2 regions of the Arthrobacter sp. BE255 genome follow, and region 1 is predicted to be linked to the other one. Evidence: predicted binding sites of a transcription regulator. Region 1 holds the regulator's gene; the other holds the start of a gene.

Region 1 (3,403 bases):
TCCCCGCTACGGCGAGAATGCGCCGCAGTTCGGCCAGCCCACGCCGCCCGCACCGCAGCCCACGCCCCCCGCTCCGCAGTACGGACAGAACGCCCCCCAGTACGGCCAGGTCACACCGCCCGCTCCGCAGTACGGACAGAACGCTCCGCAGTACGGCGAGAACCCGCCGTCGTTCGGCCAGAACGCCCCGCAGTACGGCGAACAGGGCTCCCCGGCGCCCCAGTACGGCCAGAACCCGCCGCCGTTCGGCCAGAACCCGCCGCAGGCCCCGGCCTACGGCCAGCAGCCGTTTGGCCAGCAGTACGGGCAGTCACCGTACGCCCAGTACCCGTCTGAGCAGCCGGCGGCATCGGGCAGCAACGGAGTCCCCCAGCTGGTCAACATTTCCTTCTGGCTGCTGGTCGCGTCCGGCGTTGTTTTTGTCATCTCCATGCTGATGGGCATTGGCCAGCTGGATGATCCGCTGATGCGGAGCACGTTTGAAGAGGCCATGCAAAGCGGCGGCGCCGCCGGCCAGGTCTCCTACGAGGACCTCAAGGGCGTCATTGCCGGCACCCTGGTGGTCTTTGCCATCATCGGGGCCGCGCTTTACGCCCTCGTGGCCCTCTTCGTCCGCAAGGGCAAGAACTGGGCACGGATCCTCGGAACCGTGTTCGCGGCGCTGTCCGTCTTCGGCCTCTTCCAGGTGCCGAACATCGGAACGCTGGGAACGCTGATGGGAATCGCAGCCATCGTTTTGCTTTACCTGCCTGCCGCAGCCCCGTACTTCCGCAAGCAGCAGCCGTTTGCCAACCCGTACGGCCAGCCTGGAAACCCTTACGGCCGCTAGCCTGAGGGCCCGCCGGAAACCATTCCGGCCCTGAACAACATCAGCAACCACACCCTGCGGGCGTGGATCCCGGAGCCGCCGGATTGCTAGGCGGTCTGGCCCGGGGTCTGCGCCCGCTGTGCGTGGTAGGCCAGGATCTGGAGTTCGGTGGCCATGTCCACCTTCCGGAGGTTGACATAGTCGGGCACCTGGAGCATCACGGGTGCAAAGCTAAGGATGCTGCGGACGCCGGCGGCGACCACGCGGTCGCACACGCCCTGCGCCACGGCGGCGGGCAGGGCCAGGACCACCATGTTGGCGCCCGTGCGCTGCAGGACGGGTTCGAGGTCGGCGGCGTCGCTGACCCGCAGCCAGCCCACTTCGTTGCCCACCACCATCTGGTCGGCATCAAATATGGCCACAACGTCGAACCCACGGGACTCGAAGCCGCCGTACCTGGCCAGCGCCTTGCCGAGGTTGCCGGCGCCGACAATGGCCACCTTCCAGTCGTGGGTGAGACCCAGCGCCGCGGCTATGTGGCGGCTGAGGTACTGGACCTCGTAGCCCACGCCCCGCGTGCCGTACGAGCCCACGTGCGAGAGGTCCTTGCGCAGCGTGGCGGAGCTGACGCCGGACGCTTCAGCCAGCGACTCGGAGGAGACCCGCTCGACGCCTTCGGCCAGCAACGTATTGAGCGCACGCAAGTAGAGGGTGAGGCGGGCTACCGCGGCCGGCGGAATCTGCTTTGCAGCGGCGGTCTTGCCATCCGCGGCGATCTTGCTGTCCTGCACGTCCGCCGCGTCCTGGCTGCCGGCCCTGTCCGGGGCACCGTGGACAGCCTGGGGAGATGAATCCAGTGAACTCACTATCCCCTCCCTTGCGTCGCGTTGTGCTTCCACTCTAGAGCCCCGCGCCTGATGCCAACAAAGCCGGTGCCATTGCCCGGAACCGATGCCCTACTGCGCCATGGCGCGCTGCAGGACGCGCTCCAGCCGGGACTCGTCGATCTTCCAGAAATCGCGCTGGATACCGTCCACCAGCACCACCGGGATCTCTTCCGCATAGCGGTCACGCAACTCGGGATCGTCGTCGACCCGCTGTTCCGTCCACCCAAGTCCCAGGGAGGCAGTCACCCGCCCGACGGCGTCGCGCGCGTCCGCGCACAGGTGACAGTCGGTTTTGGTGATGAGGACAACCTGCGGTCTTGCCATGCATTAACCGTATCGCCCTTTGGGGGCGGACAGCGCGGCGCACAGGTCCGCGACAGTTGGGGCCTCCTGCATTGGCTAGACTCGGGGACATGCCCCAGGAGAAGTACGTCGCTGTTGTCACGCAGCCGGTTGCGGCGCCGCAGACCGGCGAGGCGGCGTTCTTCGACGTGGACAACACCCTGATGAAGGGCGCCAGCCTGTTCCATGTGGCACGCAAGATGCACCAGCGCGGCGCATTTACGCTGACGCAGGCGGCAGGGTTCGCCTGGAAGCAGTTCAAGTTTGTGACACGCGGCGAGAACATGGACGACGTCCATGCGGTACGCGATTCGGCGCTGAACCTGGCCGCCGGGATTACGGTGGAAGACGTCAAGGCCCTCGGCGAGGAAGTCTACGACGAGATGATCGCGTCCAGGATCTGGCCCGGCGCCAAAGCCCTGGCACAGCAGCACCTGCGCGTGGGCCGCAGGGTCTGGCTGGTCACGGCCACCCCCATCGAAGTGGCAACCGTCATCGCTACGCGGCTCGGATTGACCGGCGCCCTGGGCACCGTGGGCGAGATAGCCGACGGGATGTACACCGGGCGGCTGGTGGGCGACATCCTGCACGGTTCGGCCAAGGCGGTGGCTGTCCAGGGCATCGCCGACGCCGAAGGTCTGGACCTCAAGCGCTGCTGGGCCTACAGCGACTCGTACAACGACATCCCGCTGCTGACCCTCGTGGGCCACCCGGTGGCCATCAACCCGGACGCCAGGCTCCGCCGGCACGCCCGCGACAACAACTGGCCTGTCTACGACTTCCGCTCCGGCCGCCGCGCCGCCACACTCGGTTTGAAGTGGGCCACGGTCGGCGGCGCCATCTACGGCCTGTGGCGGGGCTTCGCCCGCATCCGCGGCCCGCGGGCATAACCTGCCGCCACAACTGTCGCCGTCGGGGTTTCACGTAGGAGCGCATCGCCGCCGATCGCGGGACAGAGGTCGCCCAGCGACCGCCGGACCGCCTATCGGTGGTGTCTAAGCGACGGTGAAACGTCGATGGCGACCTCACCCGACAAAACAAAATGCCCGCTGCCGGGAAGGCAACGGGCATTTCACGCAGTTCGAAGTATCTCTACTTCTTATTGCGGCGCTGGTGGCGCGTCTTGCGAAGCAGCTTACGGTGCTTCTTCTTGGCCATACGCTTGCGACGCTTCTTAATAACTGAACCCACGAAAGTTCCTCACAAACTAGATGCAGTACCTGTCTGCTGGAAAGGTCCGTGGACAGAGCTACAGACTGAAACAACCGACAGATTCTTACAATGACGTAAAACGTTCCTTAACAGGGTACCGCTTATCCGGGGCACCCACTGACAGTGCGGTTCAGGCGGTCTCGGAATGGCCGTC
Region 2 (3,403 bases), on a different contig from region 1:
GGCATGTACCGGGACCACGGGTTTCATAAATGCCGCGTCAAACACAGGAGCCGCGGCGGGTCCGGTGGTGGCCGGTTCCGCCACGGCGAACTGGCCCGCTGTGAAGAACCAGGCCACCAATGCCACTGCGGCGCAGGCCAGGAGGACCACCAGGGCCCAGGCCTGCCTGGACCGCCGGCGCGCCTTTCGGTAGGCAGACCAGCTGACGGTCACGGGCGTCCTGCCCTTCCGGATACGTATTGCACCAGAAGAGCCTAGGCCACCCATACGACAGCGTGGCCGATATCCACAGTGTTGGGGAAAGGTGGCCGGCCGGGGATGGCCGCTATTGCTCCCTTGTCACCCTCCGGAGGTCTTCCGCGGCAACCTGGAGAAGCCCTTCGAGCTGGCGCACGCGGTCCTCGCGGATGTCCCCCGCCTGATAGGCAGCCCGGGCATCCTCCAGGAGCCGGACGGCCTCCTTATGGTTGGCCTTTGCCACATCAAGGGCGTGTTCAAGGGTGGTGTCGTGGAGAGTTTCGTTGTCCATGCCACCAGTGTGGTCCCGTTTCCCGGCTGATTCCAGAGAACCAGCCGGGAAAGTGCAGGGAACCTGAGCTGGAATCAGACGGCGATGGCTGCGAGGGCTGCCGCAGGTTCCTTCGCCGGGAAGGACGGCGGGTTGACCCCTGCCATCTCTTCCATGACCCGGACCACCTGGCAGCTGTAGCCGAATTCGTTGTCGTACCAGACGTAGATGATGACGTTTTTGTCGTTGGAGATGGTGGCCAGGCCGTCCACGATGCCGGCGCGGCGTGAACCAACGAAGTCCGTGGAAACAACCTCGGGCGAGTCGATGTAGTCAATCTGCTTGCGGAGGTCCGAATGCAGGGACATCTGGCGCAGGTAATCGTTCACCTCATCCTTGGTGGTGCCGTTTTCCAGGCTGAGGTTCAGGATGGCCAGCGAGACGTCCGGCGTGGGGACGCGGATGGAACTGCCGGAAAGCTTGCCCTGAAGTTCGGGCAATGCCTTCGCCACAGCAGTGGCCGCTCCGGTTTCGGTGATGACCATGTTCAGGGCGGCGGAGCGGCCGCGGCGGTCGCCCTTGTGGAAGTTGTCGATCAGGTTCTGGTCGTTGGTGAAGGAGTGGACGGTTTCCACGTGGCCGTGGATCACGCCGAACTTGTCGTTGATGGCCTTCAGGACCGGGGTGATGGCGTTCGTGGTGCAGGACGCTGCGGACACGATCTGGTCGGTGTCCTCGATGCTGCCGTGGTTAATGCCGTGCACGATGTTCTTCAGCGCGCCCTTGCCCGGAGCGGTCAGGAGCACGCGGGCAACGCCCTTGCTCTGCAGGTGCTGGGACAGGCCTTCGGCGTCGCGCCAGCGGCCGGTGTTGTCCACTACGAGCGCGTTGTGGATACCGTAGGCGGTGTAGTCGATGGTGGCCGGGTTGTCCGAGTAGATGACCTGGACCTGGACGCCGTTGGCGGTGATGGTGTTGGCATCCTCATCCACGCGGATGGTGCCTTCGAAGGACCCGTGGACTGAGTCGCGGCGCAGGAGGCTGGCGCGCTTGGAGAGGTCCTTGTCCGAGCCGCGGCGCACAACGATGGCGCGCAGGCGCAGGCCGTGGCCGCCGCCTGCCTTTTCGATGAGGAGGCGGGCCAGGAGGCGGCCGATCCGGCCGAAGCCGTACAGCACAACGTCGGTGCTGGTGCGGTCGTCAGCGCCGCGCTTGCCCACTACCTCGGCCAGTTCGGCACGGAGGAACTCTTCCAGGGTGGCGCCGCCGCCCTCAGCCTTGAACTTCTGGTTCAGGCGGGCGATGTCGATCGCTGCCGCGCCCAGTTCCAGGCCTGCGAGCGTGTTCAGCAGCGGGGCTGTCTCCTCCAGGAGCAGCTCATCCTTGCTCATGCGGCGGGCGAACCGGTGCGCCTTCAGGATGTTCATGGTGGACTTGTTGATCAGGCTGCGGCCGTGAATGCTGGTCACCACATTGTTTTCGCGGTACAGCCGGCCGATCACCGGAATCATGGCCTCGGCGAGTGCCTCCCGGCCCATCCACGTATCAAGACAAGAATCTGACGTCTGGCTCACAGAACTACCTTCCTTGGGTCAACCACATACGTCCTCGTACGCGGAGGGCGGCCGCCGGAGGTGTTCCGGGGCGCGAGCGTCGGCGGGGATTCGGTCCACCCCGGACACCTTGGAGAAGCGCAAAGAAAAGCCACCGGCTGCGAACGCAGACCCGGCGGCAGAACTTCTACGTTCGCTCTCCATTCTAGGCCGGAGGGGGGCCCTGAACTGCCCCCGCGGGCGTGAAGTCACTCACATGCGGCTCCGGGCAGCCCGGCTGGGGTTGGTTGGATGGGTTGACCGATACGCCGGGTTCTGTGCTCCCGTGCCGTTACCAGCGCGGGAGTAGCGGCCATCCATCTACGGACGCCGTTGCCGACGCCCTCCAGCGGCCTACCCGGACACTCGGGCGGGCAGCCCTCAAACGTGTCCTGTCTGGCCTTGCTCCGGGTGGGGTTTACCTAGCCTTCCCGGTCACCCGGGAAGCTGGTGGTCTCTTACACCACCGTTTCACCCTTACCTGGTTCGTGCCGCTTTCAAAACGGCGCGATCCAGGCGGTCTGTTCTCTGTGGCACTGGCCTGCGGGTTACCCCGAGTGGGCGTTACCCACCACCCTGCCCTGCGGAGCCCGGACGTTCCTCGAGCCACTTGCGTGACGCGCGGCCGCCTGGTCAACCCATCCGGGGTCCATTCTACCGTCGGAACGGGGCCGGTAGTCGCCGGTAGGATCGTACGGTGCTGATTCTGCTTCCCCCCTCCGAAGGCAAGACCCCCGCAGTCCGTGGATCCGCCGTCGACTGGCCTTCCCTGAGCTTCCCGGCACTGAACACATACCGGGCCAAGGTCCTGGAGGCGCTGGGAACGGTGAGCGCCCACGAGGATGCCCTCGCACTGCTGGGCGTCGGGGCATCGCTGAAGGACGACGTCGAACGCAACACCCGGCTGCACGCGGAACCGGCGGCTCCTGCCCACCAGATCTATTCGGGCGTTTTGTACGACGCCCTCGGCTATAAAACGCTGACGCCGGCGCAGCGACGGAAGGCCGATGATTCGGTGCTGGTGGTGTCCGCGCTGTGGGGAGCCATCCGCTTCGCCGACCGCGTGCCCGCCTACCGGCTGTCGATGGGAACGGCACTGCCCGACGTCGGCCGCCTCGCCTCGTTCTGGAAACCGCAGCTCTCGGAAGCCCTCGCCGAGGCGTCCGCCGGGCACCTGCTGGTGGACTGCCGCTCCAGCACCTACTCCGCGGCGTGGGCCCCGCCGCCGGCGCAGACGGTGGCCGTCAACGTTTTCACGGAGGTGAACGGCGTGCGCAAGGTGGTGAGCCACTTCGCGAAGCAC

The links. Region 1 encodes Rex, which represses fermentation and respiration genes when NADH is low (regulators of the CRP and FNR family bind a similar motif). Its sites were predicted from a motif close to CTTGTGAANNNNTTCACAAG; they were not measured.
Region 2: the regulator Rex is predicted to act here: its motif matches at 2,301-2,320, upstream of J2X42_RS06420 (glyceraldehyde-3-phosphate dehydrogenase).

What each region holds. Positions count from the first base shown of each region.
Region 1 covers NZ_JAVDWK010000007.1:56,187-59,589, reverse strand. The annotation lists gene J2X42_RS13325 (hypothetical protein) at 1-829, shown strand, start outside; gene J2X42_RS13320 (redox-sensing transcriptional repressor Rex) at 916-1,674, opposite strand; gene J2X42_RS13315 (glutaredoxin family protein) at 1,765-2,019, opposite strand; gene J2X42_RS13310 (HAD-IB family hydrolase) at 2,109-2,927, shown strand; gene J2X42_RS13305 (30S ribosomal protein bS22) at 3,130-3,228, opposite strand; gene J2X42_RS13300 (helix-turn-helix domain-containing protein) at 3,380-3,403, opposite strand, start outside.
Region 2 covers NZ_JAVDWK010000003.1:17,886-21,288, reverse strand. The annotation lists gene J2X42_RS06430 (HNH endonuclease family protein) at 1-213, opposite strand, end outside; gene J2X42_RS06425 (hypothetical protein) at 326-529, opposite strand; gene J2X42_RS06420 (glyceraldehyde-3-phosphate dehydrogenase) at 604-2,082, opposite strand; RNA gene rnpB (RNase P RNA component class A) at 2,350-2,741, opposite strand; gene J2X42_RS06410 (peroxide stress protein YaaA) at 2,798-3,403, shown strand, end outside.